2 regions of the Ideonella sp. FW305-24 genome follow, and region 2 is predicted to be linked to the other one. Evidence: predicted binding sites of a transcription regulator. Region 2 holds the regulator's gene; the other holds the start of a gene.
What was found. The regulator FliA, encoded in region 2, starts transcription of late flagellar genes. The targets are predictions, from matches to a motif close to CTAAAGTTTNNNNNNNNNNNGCCGNTA.
Positions count from the first base shown of each region.

Region 1: AC3WR5_RS26050 (flagellin domain-containing protein) is a predicted target of FliA. The motif match lies at 4,974-5,000, and genes of this name have one in related genera.

Region 1 covers NZ_JBYTAI010000013.1:4,535-11,697, forward strand. The annotation lists gene AC3WR5_RS26025 (flagellar brake protein) at 1-80, opposite strand, end outside; gene AC3WR5_RS26030 (flagellar protein FliT) at 131-430, opposite strand; gene fliS (flagellar export chaperone FliS) at 482-916, opposite strand; gene fliD (flagellar filament capping protein FliD) at 1,140-2,591, opposite strand; gene AC3WR5_RS26045 (flagellin domain-containing protein) at 2,731-3,576, opposite strand; gene AC3WR5_RS26050 (flagellin domain-containing protein) at 3,960-4,805, opposite strand; gene AC3WR5_RS26055 (flagellin domain-containing protein) at 5,123-5,968, opposite strand; gene AC3WR5_RS26060 (glycosyltransferase) at 6,231-7,163, shown strand, end outside.
Region 2 covers NZ_JBYTAI010000016.1:106,677-113,839, forward strand. The annotation lists gene AC3WR5_RS29270 (AraC-like ligand-binding domain-containing protein) at 1-401, opposite strand, end outside; gene AC3WR5_RS29275 (acyl-CoA dehydrogenase family protein) at 471-1,718, opposite strand; gene AC3WR5_RS29280 (helix-turn-helix domain-containing protein) at 2,218-3,192, shown strand; gene AC3WR5_RS29285 (antibiotic biosynthesis monooxygenase) at 3,303-3,944, shown strand; gene AC3WR5_RS29290 (RNA polymerase sigma factor FliA) at 4,183-4,896, opposite strand; gene AC3WR5_RS29295 (MinD/ParA family ATP-binding protein) at 4,915-5,700, opposite strand; gene flhF (flagellar biosynthesis GTPase FlhF) at 5,724-7,163, opposite strand, start outside.

The DNA.
Region 1 (7,163 bases), on a different contig from region 2:
TGCGGCTCGTCAATGCGGAACTCCTGCATCGATGAACCCGCATGCGGGTTGATCGGGGCCGGGCGGGTGTCGGAAAACATCGGTGAATCCAGTCCGGAGGCGATGAGCGCGTGGGGCTGAGGACAGCCGCTCAGTGCAGCGTCTTGCTGCGGCCGGTCATCATCTGGTCGAGGTCGTCCAGCCAGGGCTCGGCCAGATGGCGGATCTCGGCATCGTTCAGCAAGATGCGCTGCATGATGCGCGACTTGACCTTGCTTTCCTCGGCCTGCAGCGATTCGGAGTGGGCAGCGTTCTTCAACTGGGCAATCAGGACGGCGCAAGCGCCTTCGAGCTTGACGACTTCATCCCAGTTGCCAACGCGGGCGGCTTCGACCATGTCGGCGCTGGCGCGTTCGATCGCCTCGTAAAAGTTCAGCAAGTTGGTGCTCATTTCAGTGTTCCGGCATGTCGTGTCGGGTCTCGGCGTGTCAAAACGCACGGCTCAGTTCAGGCCTTGGTGGACCTGAGGGCCAATGGCCTTCCAGGCTTGGCGCAGGGGATCGACGAGCGAGGCGCACTCATCGAGGATCTTTTCGTCGTTGCGGATGTTGGCCAGCGTCAGGCGCATGGTCAGGTAGGCGTAGAGCGACTGCAGGTCCAGCGCCAGGCGGCCGCCATCCTTCAGGTTTAGGCCGGCCTTCAGCCCTTCTTCGACGATGCGGGCGGCACGGCTGATGGCCTTGCCCTTGGACTCGATCTCGCCAGAGCGCATGTAGCCGCGGGCCTGGCTGACGGATTCCATGAAGCCGTCGAACAACATCTCCACCAGTTTGTGCGGCGAAGCATCGACGATGCTGGTCTCGACACTCACGCGGCGGTAGGCGTGGGCCATGGCACCGGCTTGGCCGAGCGCGTAGGAGAAGCTGGGGGTGAACATTTTGTGAAGTCCGTTTGTTGTTCCGCTTGTGTTGTTTATCGGTGCCCCGTGCGGGCACTTGAGGCGGACCGATCTCCCGTATCACCCCGGGTTTCCGGACAGTTTCAAGACAGATCCAGGGGCTTTTCCCTCTGTGGAACGGCCCTGGAAAGCCCATGAAAAAAGGCGCCCGCAGGCGCCTTCGATGACATGAATCTAGGGAAAGTACCTATCTTTCCGGCGCTCAGGACGACGACGACAAGGCCGCCATCTGCTGGGTGACATAGGACGACAAGGCGTTGAGCGACGCCATCTGCGTGTCCAGCGCCTGGTACTGGGCCTCGTAGCGGGCCTGGACGCCGACCAAACGGGCCTCCATCGAGTCCTGCTGCGACTGGTTGCGTTTGATCGCGGCGTTCAGCGCATCCTGCCGGGTCTGCAGGCTGCCGTCCGAAGCGGTGGCGGCGTCGGCAAGGTCGCGGAAGCGATCCATGAAGCCGGAGCTATCGGCATCGGCGCCGTCGGTGGCCAGCGCCTTGCGCACCTCGGCCGGATTCTTCATCGCAGTTTCAAGCTTCGCGCTGTCCAGCTTCAGGGTGCCGTCCGCGGCCATGGAGATGCCGATGTCGGACAGGTGCGACAGCGAAGACGAGGCCTTGGTGCCGTCGTTGATGATGCCGCGCATCTGCCACTGGAAGCCGATGGCGGTGCGGTCACCCTGCAGCGGCGCGCCCTTCTTGGCCGTTTCGTCGTACTTGGTCTGGTCCTTGATGTAGCTGGCCAAGTCATTGAAGGCCTTGACGAAATCCTTGATGCCGGTGGTCACCGCGTCGGTGTTGTCGGTGATGGTGATCTCGGTGGTCGCGTCACCCGTCACTTTGCCCACGGTGAAGGTCACGCCTTCGGCCACGGTGCTGAAGGTGTTGGTGCTGGACTCGACCTGGATGCCGTTGACCGTGGCTTTGGCATTGCCGGCCGCCAGGTTGCGCGTCATCGTGTTGCTGGAAGCGGTGGCGTCATAAGCCAGTGCCGACAGACCGGTGCCGGCATCGCCATCGTCACTGGTTTCGCTTGCCGTGATGCGGAAGCCGTTCTCGGCGCCGGTGGCAGTGGAGCGCAGCGACAGGCGCGAGCCGTTGGCGTCAGTGACGATGCTGGCCGTGACGCCGGCACCCGCCGCGTTGATCTTGTCCCGAACGGACGTCAGGCTGGTGTCGTCCGGGCCGATGGTGATGTTCAGCGCGCTGCTGCCATCCTTGGCAGTGAAGCCACTCGCAGGACTGCCGCTGCCCCAGGTGCCCAGTTCGATCGTCAACGTGCCTTCGCTCAGCGTTGCGCTGGAAGACGAAAACGCGCCCGAGGTGAGCGTCTGGGACGAGGCCAGGGCCTGCACGGAGACGGAATAGCTGCCAGCGGCTGTGCCATCTTCGGCCGAGCCGGCAACGGCCGTGCTGTCGCTGGAAGTGAAACTCTTCTTCGACCACAGGCTGAGGTCGGCCAGCGCCTGGGCCTTGTCGCCCATGGTCGAGGCATAGCTCTGCATCTTGCCCATCGAGGACAGCGTGGTGCTGAGCGTCGTCTGCTCGGTGGCCAGCAGGTCAACCGGCCTGTGCTCGACCGCCATCAGCGACTTGATGATGGAAGTGACGTCCAGCCCGGAGCCAACGCCCATCGAGGAAAGAGTGCTGCTGGTCATGGTCGGCCCGTCCTTCTGTCCGGCGAGGAATCACCGGTTCTGTGACAACAATGTCGGCGCGAGCACCACGAACTTGAGGGGCTGCGCACCGGAAAGAAAGCCGGCGTCGCGCCGCGTTTGCGCGGCCCCCGGCCGGAGATCAGCCCAGCAGCTTCAGCACCGACTGCGGCAGCTGGTTGGCCTGGGCCACCATCGCCGTGCCGGCCTGCTGCAGGATCTGCGCGCGGCTCATGTTGGCGGTTTCCTGCGCGTAGTCGGCGTCCATGATCCGGCTGCGCGCGGCGGCCTGGTTCTCGACCGATTGCTGCAGGTTGGAGATGATCGCGTCGAAGCGGCTCTGGGTCGCACCGAAGGTCGCACGGGTGTTGTTGACCGTGTCGATGGCCGCGTCGATGTTGTTGATCACATCGGCAATCGCGCCTGACGTCGCCGCAGCATCGATCACCGCGCTGGTCGAGGTGACCGTGGTGATGTCGCTGGACGTCGCCATGTTGGTCGTCGCCACGTCGATCACGTCGTCGGTCGTCGTGTTGGCGCCGATCTGGAAGGTCAGCGTCGTCGCATCGGCGCCCAGGATGTGCTTGCCGTTGAAGGTCGTGCCACCCAGCACGCGGTTGATTTCCGACTGCAGCTGGGTGAATTCCTTGTTCAGCGAATCCTTGTCGGAACTCGAGTTCGTCGAGTTTCGTGCCTGGACAGCCAGTTCCCGCATGCGCTGCAACGCGTCGCCCACCTTGGACAAAGCGCCTTCCGCGGTCTGCGAGAGCGAGATGCCGTCATTCGCGTTGCGGATCGCAACGTTCATGCCGCGCACCTGCGAGTTCATGCGTTCTGCAATCGCCAGGCCTGCAGCGTCATCCTTGGCGGAATTGACACGCATGCCGGACGACAGTCGCTGCATCGACGTCTGCAACGACGACTGCGACATGTTCAGGTTTCGCTGCGCGTTGAGCGAAGCGATGTTCGTGTTAATGGTCTGCGGCATGTGAGCACTCCTCAAGAATCAACCACACCCGGCGAACGTGCCGGCTTGCATGAACCGCTGCGGGTTTGAAACCGCCGCGGGCCCTACAGCCCGGCACTCGATCACCGTCGAAAAGCGCCGCGTCGGATTGACACGGCACCGGACTCGTCAGTGCTTCCGGACCACGCCGCCCGAGCAAGGGCGATGCGTTAGGTGTGATTCTCAAAGCAGTGCCCGATCTGCAAAGCCGCGAAATGCAAGCCGAATCGGGTCTTCTTCCATCCTGGCTTTCGCCGGGATGCCGAACCCGGCCAAAAGCCGGGTGCGGATGGGGAGCCAATGTTCAGAAGGAGGCCAGCGAGGCCGGGGTCGCCCCCGTGTCGCCGGCTTCCTCAGCCCTTTGTTTACTGCAGCAGACGCAGGACCTGCTGCGGCAGCTGGTTGGCCTGGGCGACCATCGCGGTGCCGGCCTGCTGCAGGATCTGGGCGCGGCTCATGTTCGCGGTTTCCGTCGCGAAGTCAGCGTCCATGATGCGGCCGCGGGCTGCGCTTTGCGATTCCACGCCTTGCTGCAGGTTGGCGATCACCGCGTCGAAGCGGCTTTGCGTGGCACCGAAGGTGGCGCGCTGGTCGTTCACCGTGTTGATGGCGGTGTCGATGTTGTCGATCACCGTCGCCAGGGCACCCGAGGTGGCGCTTGCATCGATGGCAGCCGACGAGCCGGTGACAGCGATCATGTCCGTGTTCGTCACCATGTTGGTGGTGTTCACGGTGATGGTGTCGTCCGCGCTGGTGTTCGCGCCGATCTGGAAGGTCATGGCGGTCGCATCGGCGCCCAGCATGTGCTTGCCGTTGAAGGAGGTACCCCCCATCACACGGGTGATTTCTTCCTGCAGCTGGCCGAATTCCTTGTTCAGCGAATCCTTGTCGGAGCTGGTGTTGGTGGCGTTGCGTGCCTGCACTGCCAGTTCACGCATGCGTTGCAGCGAGTCGCCCACCTTGGCCAGTGCACCTTCAGCGGTCTGCGCCAGCGAAATGCCGTCGTTGGCATTGCGGATCGCGACGTTCATGCCGCGAACCTGCGAATTCATCCGTTCGGCGATCGACAGGCCAGCGGCGTCGTCCTTGGCCGAGTTGATGCGCATGCCCGAAGACAGGCGCTGCATCGAGGTGGACAGCGACGATTGCGAAGAAGCCAGGTTGCGTTGAGCGTTCAGCGAGGCAACGTTGGTATTGATGGTTTGAGCCATGATAGTTACTCCAGAATGGGTTCCAAAAGTCTTCCGGTTAAAGCACCGGCGGTTCGTCTTTCGCCTAAGCGCCGGGTGCTCCTCCGGTCGGGCAACTACTCATTTGCCTGACCCTTGGCCATCTCACCGGACCTACAGGACACCGTTGTTTGCGTCCTGTGAGTGGGATATCGGATGCGACTTTTGGAACCTTTAGGACTATCTGCGCCTGCACCCCGAAGCAGCGTCCTGGCAACGCCGGTTCGGGAATTCAGTGGGCTCAGGCCGGTTCGGAAAGAACCGGTTCAACCTGCGACCCTTGCTGGGCCGCCTTGGCGTCATCGAAGCAGCGACAGCACTTGCTGGGGCAGCTGGTTCGCCTGGGCGACCATCGCAGTGCCTGCCTGCTGCAGGATCTGGGCGCGGCTCATGTTGGCGGTTTCGGTCGCGAAGTCGGCGTCCATGATGCGGCCGCGGGCGGCGCTCTGCGCCTCCACGCCCTGCTGCAGCTGGGAGATCACGGCGTCGAAGCGGCTTTGCGTCGCACCGAAGGTCGCGCGCTGGTTGTTGACCGTGTCCAGGGCGGTGTCGATGTCGTCGATCACCGAGGCGATGGCGCCCGAGGTGGCCGAGGCGTCGATGCTCGCCGAGGAGCCGGTCACCGCCTGCATGTCGCTGTTGGTCACCATGTTGGTGGTGCTGACATTGATCACGTCGTCGTTGGTGGTGTTGGCACCGATCTGGAAGGTCATGGCGGTCGCATCGGCGCCCAGCATGTGCTTGCCGTTGAAGCTGGTGCCGCCCATCACGCGGTTGATTTCGCTCTGCAGCTGGCCAAACTCCTTGTTCAGCGAGTCCTTGTCGGAGCTGGTGTTGGTCGAGTTGCGGGCCTGGACCGCCAGTTCACGCATGCGCTGCAGCGAGTCGCCCACCTTGGCCAGCGCGCCTTCAGCGGTCTGCGCCATCGAGATGCCGTCGTTGGCATTGCGGATGGCCACGTTCATGCCCCTGACCTGCGCATTCATGCGTTCGGCGATCGACAGGCCGGCAGCGTCGTCCTTGGCTGAATTGATGCGCAAGCCGGAAGACAGGCGTTGCATCGAAGTGGACAACGACGATTGCGAGGCCGACAGGTTGCGCTGTGCGTTCAGCGAAGCAACGTTGGTGTTGATGGTGGAAGACATTGGGATAACTCCTGCACGGGGCTTGATAACAAGGACCGGAATGGCCCTGGGGTTGCGCCCCCGCTTCAGTTTGTTGGGGCCGTACCCTGGATTTCGGAACCTTGATCGCCGGACTTGAGGGTTTTTTTTCCCGCTTTTCCTTCGATCAACCGGACGCGCTTTGCGGCCTGGGTGGCAGCCGGTCGTCTTGCCGACCAAATGGCCGCCGCCCACCCTGCTTATCGACCGATTGAAGACACCCTGCAGTCCTAAAGTTTCCAAAATGACGGCCAAGCCCCCGCCTCCCCGCCCGCAAGACCCACCGCCCGGCGCCCAGCGCTTCCGGGTGGCGCTGGTGATGATCGTGCGCAACGAGTCGCAGCAGCTCGGCAGGGCGCTGGCCAGTGCCCTGCCCTGGGTGGACGAAGCGCTGGTGCTGGACACCGGCTCCACCGACAACACCGTGGCCCTCGCACGCGCCGCAGGCGCGCGCGTGGCCCATTTCCAGTGGACCCATGACTTTGCCGCGGCGCGCAATGCCGCGCTCGCCCTCGCCGGCGCGGACTGGCACCTGGTGCTGGACGCCGACGAATGGATTGCCGAGGGCGGCCCTGCGCTTGCTTCTCTGCGTGAGTTTGCACCCACTTTTGTTGGCGCCGTGCGGGTGGACAGTCGCCAGGGCGAAGGCCCGCAGGCCAGCACCGCGCCCAGTTGGCTCAGCCGCGTGCTGCCAGGCCATGTGCGCTACGCCGGCCGGGTCCATGAACAGCCGCAGCACCAACTGGATGTGCAGCGCCTGCCGGTGGCCGTGGGTCACAGCGGCTACGCGCCGGCCGCACTGGCCGCCAAGGCCGGCCGCAATGCCAGGCTGCTGCTGGCAGATTTGCGCGAACAGCCAGCCGATGCCTACCTCTGGTACCAGCTGGGCAAGGACCACGACGTGTACGAGCGTTACGCAGACGCCGTGGCCGCCTTCGACCGCGCCGAGGCACTGACCCTCAGCGCCGGCCGCGGCCGTCCGGCCTGGCTGCACGACCTGGTGATCCGCCGCCTGCACGCCTGGAAGCGCTGTGGCCGCCACGCCCAGGCCTTGCAATGGGCCGAGGAAGCGCTGGTGGCCTGGGCCGAATCACCCGACTTCTTCTTTGCCTTGGGCGACCTGCTGCTGGACTGGGCCGCCGACGAACCCCACCGCGCCGAACACCTGCTGCCGATC
Region 2 (7,163 bases):
AGCATGGACTTGCGCGGCAGGCGCACCACGCACACCTTCTCCGGCGCCATGTCGAACTCGAAAGGCCGCGTCGCGTCGTACAGGGCCATGTCGCCGCTGCGCAGATGCGCCTGGCGTCCGTCCTGGCTGATGCGGGCTTCGCCACTGACCATGTAGGCCAACCACAGGTCGTCGTCCGGCCGGATGCGGATGTGGTGCGCGTCCCGCCGCCAGTGATGCAAGGGCGCGGACATGATGCTGACACCCACGGTGCCCGCCGCTCCGACATGCAATTTGCCGTCGAACGGCCTCTCGCTGAGCGACTTGCTGTCCGCCAGCAGGCAATGGCGGCAGACGACCTCGTTCCAGTAGTCGAAGCGCCTGGGCGCGTCAACGATCTCGGTAGCGTATTGGAGCTTCATCGGCGTGACCCTCGGCGATGTCAAACGGACAGACGGTCAGACGGTCGAACAATCAAGCGGCGGCAGGCCTCATCCACGCGCCTCGGCCGAGGCCATGGGGTTGTAGTCCGGCGAGCGCAGCAGCGCATGCAGCTGGCGGCGGCGCACGCCCATGTTGCCGCCGTCGTACAGCGGGAAGCACAGCGCGTCCTGCATCAGGCCGGCCAGCGGGTGCATGTCGGTGTAGGCATCCACGCCGACCACGCGCATGGTGTCGTACACCGCCTGCACGCACAGTTCCGAGCAGTGCACCTTGGTGATGATGGCCAGCTCGCGGCTGCGGCCCTCGGTGAGGTCGAGCTGGTGGCAGGCTTTCCAGGTCAGGTAGCGCGCGGCCTCGATGCGCATCTTGATGTCGGCCAGCATGAAGCCGACGTTCTGGTGCTCGATCACCGGCACCGTGCCGGAACGCTTGTCGCTGCGGGCGAATTTCAACGCCACGTCGAAGGCCGCGCGCATCACGCCCACGCAGGCCGCGCCGATCAGCGCCGCTGTCCATGCGAAGGCACCCTCCACCATGGCGATGCCGTCGCCGGGCTTGCCCACGATGTTGGCGGCCGGCACGCGCACGTTGTTGAAGTGGATGCGCGGCGAGATCGTCGCGCGGTGGCCCACGGTGTCGAGAATGCCCACGATCTCGATGCCCGGCGTGCCGCCCGGCACCATGACGACCGCCAGCGAATCCTGCGGCGGCAAGGCCGGGTCGGTGCGGCAGATGACGCTGTACAGGTGCGCGCCCTTGCCGTCCCAGCCGGTGCCATTGGTGGTGTAGTGCTTGGCGCCATTGATGACCCATTCGTCGCCTTCGCGCCGGGCAAAGGTCTGCACGCCGACGGACGGGTCGGGGTTGTCGTAGTTGGCCCCGCCGGTGACTTCGGTGAATGCCAGTGCGGCCAGGCGCGAGCCGTCCTCGGCGAAGTCCGGCAGGAAGCGCTGCTTCTGCGCCTCGGTGCCGTGATGCAGCACCGCATGCAGTCCCAGGCCGGTGCCCAGCAGGGCGGTTGGCACGTTGACATCGACGGCGGCGAGCTCTTCGGCTGCCAAAGCGAAGTCCAGCGTGCTGAGTGCGGTGCCGCCGATCGAGGCCGGCAGCAGCGCCTTGACGAAACCGGCGTCGGCCATGGCCTTGTAGAACGGGCGCGTGGCGTAGAACCGGTCCTCGGGCCGGGGGATCGGGGCGATGGTGGGCGCGACCTTGCGCAGGACCTCGGCACCGAACGCACGCGCGCCCATTTGCAGGCCCTGCTGCGCCTCGGAGAGCTGGAAATCGATAGCCATGCGAAACGACCTTTCTTGCGGGAGTTGGGGAAAGCGACGATGGATCGTAGGCAGGGGGTCTGCTGTCATCTCGCCAGTCCATGCAGGCCCAATTGATGATTCGCGCAAGCACGGCAGCGCCGCCCTCCACCGCTCTCGCCAAGGCGCGGGCACGCCCGTTCGCGCCACCGCCGGCACGCGATGGCCTCCGTGCTCTGGCCCGGACCTTGCATCTTTTCGGTCCGCAGGCGCCTGGATCCGGGCCTGCGCCACCTGCCACCGCACCGGCGTGCGAAAAGGCTGCACCGAGATGACGCAGCCTGCGCGCGCCTCGTGCACAGCATGGGCACACGCTGCAAGCCCGTCACGCCATGAGTTGTCTTTTCGTGCAAGGCCAGTTGACGATCTGTGCAAAGCGAGCACCCACATGACGCGCTTGAACGGCATGCCATGCCGCGCCACCGCCGAGCGGCGCCCGCGCCTGACATGGGCCGCGCGTGTGCCCGCGGAGTAGCCAGCAATGCAGCGGGTCTGGACCACCGAAGCCTGTGCGCAGCACGAGCGATTCAGCTACTGGCGCGAGGTCCTCTGCCAGGCCTTTGTTTCGCTCAATCCCGTCCTCAAGCAAAGCGACCCAGGGCCCGATTTCACCGGCGAGGCCAGTTCCAGCCCGCTCTCGCTGAGCATGCAGACCCGCGTGTTCTCACGCAGCCAGTTCGTCCAGCGCCGCTGGGACGAGATCCGCCGCAATCCGGTCGAGTTCTGCTTCGCGAACTTCCAGTTGGAAGGCTCGTGCGTGGTTCGCCAGGATGGCCAGGAAACGCTGGTATCGCCTGGCGACTTCTCGATCGTGGACAGCACGCGGCCGTATTTCCTCGACTTCCGTGAGGACTGGCGCGTGCTGTCGTTCCGCATCCCCAGGAACCAGCTTGTGTCCCGGCTCGCGGCACCGCACCAGGCGACTGCACGCTGCGTCAGCGGACAGACCGGGCTGGGCCTGGTCGCAGCCCGCTTCGCCCGGTCGCTGGAACAGGTGGGCGCCGCCACCAGCATCAGCGCGCAGGACGGGCTCAGCGCCGCGCTCAACGGCATCATCACCACCGCGCTGGGCGCGACGCTGGAGGCCCAGGAACAGGACCGGCTGCCGGTGCGCGCAGCCTTTCGCCAGGCGGTCGAGACCTACATTGCCGACCACCTGATGGAGCCACAGCTCGGGCCGGACCAGCTTGCCGCGCGCTTCCGGGTTTCCCGCCGCACGCTCTACGGCCTGTTCGAGGAGGCGCCGCTGTCCGTCAGCAGCCTGATCCGGGAGCTGCGCCTGCAGCGCAGCGCCAGCGACCTGCGCAGACCCGGCCATCCGGGCGTCCTGGCGGTGGCCTTGCGCTGGGGCTTCAACGACGCCTCGCACTTCTCCCGGCTGTTCAAGCAGCGCTTCGGCGTCTCTCCGCGCGGGTTCGCTGCCGGCCAGGCTGCCGCTCGGGAAGACGACCGCTGAGAGCCTGAGGCGGGCGCTGGCCACTTCTTGCGCAAATCCACCGCAGTGGGGAGGGCTGCATCGGCCATTTGGCCGAAGCCTGGCCGGGCCTTTTGCGCCCACAGTGCGGCATGGACACCGCTCGCATTCCCCCGGCACATGCCACCGATGAAAGACGCCCGGAACTGCGCTCTGCAGACCTGCTTCAGGTCGTGGCCAGCGAACTGCCTCAGGCCGAAATGATCACCGCGGTGATCCGCCAGCGTGTGGACCCCGCCCGGCGCGGCGACTATGAGGCCTGGCTGCACCGCATCATCCTGGTTGCCGCCCGCTTTCCCGGCCACAGAGGCGCCCACGTCATTCCGCCGTCGCCAGGCGAGACGCTCTACACGATCACCATCCAGTTCGACACCATCGCCCATGCCGACGACTGGTTTCGCTCCGAGGCGCGCCAGGCGCTGCTCCGAGAAGCCGAGCCCATGCTGACCGGCCCGGAGGAAGTGAAGACCGTCACCGGACTGGAATTCTGGTTCGAGCCGCGCGCCGCCATGCCGGCGCCACGCCGCGCGAAGCAGGCGCTGGCCACGCTGTCGGTGATCTATCCGCTGACCACCGCGCTCGGCCTGCTGATCGGCCCCCTGGTCCACGGCTGGCCCACACCTTGGGGCCGCCTGGCCGGCAACCTGGCCGTCTCCACCGCCACCGTGCTCCTGATGACCTACCTGATCATGCCGCGCTACACCCGCCTGCTGTCGCGCTGGCTGTCGCGGTAGGCACGCGGCACGGGCCGCCCAAAAAGAAAGCCCCGGGCCGGACATCAGCGCGGGGCTCTAACGACTTTTCGCAAGTCGGAGGAGGAGTCAACACGAAAACAATGCGATCAACCCGGGTGGGTTGAGACTGCCAACATCAGAGTGCCGAGGACTGCCTGGTGGTTGTGCCACTGGTTCCCAACAACGGCTCTTTCGACGGGGCTGGCCGTGCGCAAGGCACGGCCGAAAAAACGGGGGCTTACCAGGCGCGCAGCTTGACCCGCAGGCGGGCGATGGATTGGCTGTGCAGCTGGCAGACGCGGGATTCGGTGACGCCGAGCACGGCGGCGATTTCCTTCAGGTTCATGTCGTGCTCGTAGTACATGCTCATCACGTACTGTTCGCGCTCGGGCAGGTTCTTGATGGCTTCGACCAGGGCCTCGCGCATGCGGTGGTCCTGCAGCATGGCCAGCGGGTTGGCTTCCGCGTCGGCCACGTGGCGGTCCAGGTACTCGTCGCCGCCTTCGTCGCCCGACATGTCTTCCAGGTAGACCAGCTGGGTGCCGCGCACCTTGGTCAGCGTGTCCTGGTAGGCGTCCAGCGAGACGCCCATTTCCTTGGCGATTTCGCTTTCCTGCGGTGGGCGGCCCAGCTGCTGTTCGAGTCGATGCACGGCGGCTTCGATCTCGCGCTGCTGGCGGCGGTTGCCGCGGCTCATCCAGTCGGTGCCGCGCAACTCGTCGAGCATGGCGCCGCGGATGCGCTGGGTGGCGAAGGTCTCGAACTGCACGCCCTGGCCCACGTCGAAGCGGCCCAGCGCATCGTTCAGTCCGATCATGCCGACCTGTATCAGGTCGTCGATCTCGACGTTGGCAGGCAGCTTGGCAATCATCTGGTGCGCGAGGCGGCGCACCAGAGGGCTGTACTGCTTGAGCAACGCATTGGCGTCGAGACGGCCGGTGGCGGTGTACATGAATGCAGTCTCCGTCTATCAATCCAGGGAAAGTGAGGCGCCCTGGCCGGCAAGTGCCGGGCTGGGGGCGAAGGAGGAAGGCGCGGCCAGACCGGTCAACTGGTCTTCCGCCAGCTGGGACAACTCGGGCGAGGCGGGCTTGTTCAGGGAAACGTCACGGTCGACCGCAGCCCAGTTGCGCATTGCGGCGGCCAGGAAGTTGTCGGCGCAGCTGGACAGGCGGTCGGCCACGCGCTCGGCGCGGCGCGGCCGCGAGGCCATGCCGACCAGCAGGTCAAAAGCCATCAGCCCCAGGCGCTGCGAGAGCAGCTTCATCGCGGCATAGGCCTCGGTGAGGCTGACCGATTCGAGCCCCGCCATCAGGATGGGGCAGACCTCGCGCGCACCCAGCAGGCGGCACAGGTCGCGCGCCTCGGCGTGCACGATGATGACGTGGGCAAACGGCGCGGCCTGTTCCACCGCCGCCAGCCAGGCTTCGCTGGAGCCGCGGCTGTTGACATGGCGGCGCGGCAGGCCGCGGGCGGCCAGGTAGGAAACGCTGTCGCCCAGGCGTTCAATGCAGGACGGCAGGTCCATGTCGACCAGCTCGTTGGGCAGCGGCGAGCTGTCTGCGGCGTCCAGCACCAGGGCATGGGCACCCAGCTCGGCAAAGGCCAGGCTGAGGCGCTCCAGCATCACGGCGGCCATGTCGACATGCGGGTTGGCGACGACCGGCACGATCTGCACCTGCTGGCCGGAAAAGAGGCGGCGCAGGCCATCGGCCTGGTCGGCGGTGGTGGAAGCGTTGGAGGTGAAGGCGTTCATACGGCTACTGGCATTCACTGGGGTTACAGGCGCTGCATCGGCGCGGCACCGGGCGCGGCGGCCGGGCGGTGCAGGGCCGAGAAGACCAGCTGCACGTCGTTGGCATCGATTCGGTAGGCCGCGCTGCCGCCGCCACGCATCGCGCGGTGCATCAGCGCGTTGGCCGACAGGCGGTGCCAGTCTTCCGGCACGCGCTGGCCGTTGGCCACGCCCAGCACCTTCATGCGGTGGCGGATCACGGCGTCCAGCGCGGGGGCCAGCTTCACGGCTTCGTCGAGCTTGGAGAGGATCACGCCCTTGCATTGCGCGGCGCGCCAGGCGGTCATCACGTCGTCAATGGTTTCGCCTTGCGACGAAGCGTCCACCACCAGCAAGCGCTGGATGGAACGGTGCTGCAGCATCTCCAGCAGTTCGCGGCAGCGCGCATCGCGCTGGGCCATGCCGGCGGTGTCGATCAGGACCATCTTCTTGCCCGACAGCAGGTCCAGCAGGTCTTCCAGCGAAGCGCGGTCATGGGCGGTGTGGACGGGCACGCCGAGGATGCGGCCATAGGCGCGCAGCTGCTCGTGGGCGCCAACACGGTAAGCGTCCAGCGTGATCAGGCCGAGGTGGTTGGCGCCGTGCGCGGTGGCAAAGGCGGCGGCCAGCTTGGCGGTGGTGGTGGTCTTGCCCACGCCGGTGGAGCCGATCATCGCGAACACGCCGCCCTGCTCTTCCAGGGCCGGCTCTTGCTCACCGGTCAGCAGGTTGCGCTCCAGCACGGTGGTGGCCCAGGTCAGTTCGTCGCTGGTGCCGGCAGGCAGGGACTCGACCAGCTTGCGCGTCAGGCCGGGCGTGAAGCCGCAGTCCATCAGCTTTTGCGACAGCACGGCCTGGCGCGGCTCGCGCTGCAGCTTTTCCATGAAGGCCAGCGTGCCGAAGCGTTCTTCGATCAGGCCCTTCATCGAGCGCAGCTCGTTAACCATGTCGATCTGGTCGCGTTGCTGGCCGACCGGCTCGCCCAGCGTGGGAATGTCCATGCCCAGGTGATCGGGCTGGCGGCGCACCGGGCCGCGGCGCACCGGTGCCGTGGGTACCGGCACCGACATGCGGGCCGACAGCGTGGGGGCCTGGGCCAGCATGGCTGCGGTGGGCGCCGGGGCGCGCTGCGGCTGCTGGATGGGTGCCTGGGCGCGGGCCATGGCCTGCGGTTGCGGCGCGGGTGCCTGCGGTTCGTGTTGCGGCTCGGCGCTGCTGTCGATCGCGGCCTGGCGGCGGCGCAGCATGCGGTCGCGCACATAGTCCTGGAAGGACAGCGTGCTCATCGCCAGCTGTTCGACGTCGTCGTTCACGCCAGCGCTCAGGTCGTGTTCCATCGGCGAAGGTTCGGCAGCCGGCGGCGGCAGGCGGTCGGCCAGGCGGCGGCCGGGCGCGGCACGCTCGGCCTGCAGGCGCTCGGCGCGCGCAGCCAGCGATTCACGGGC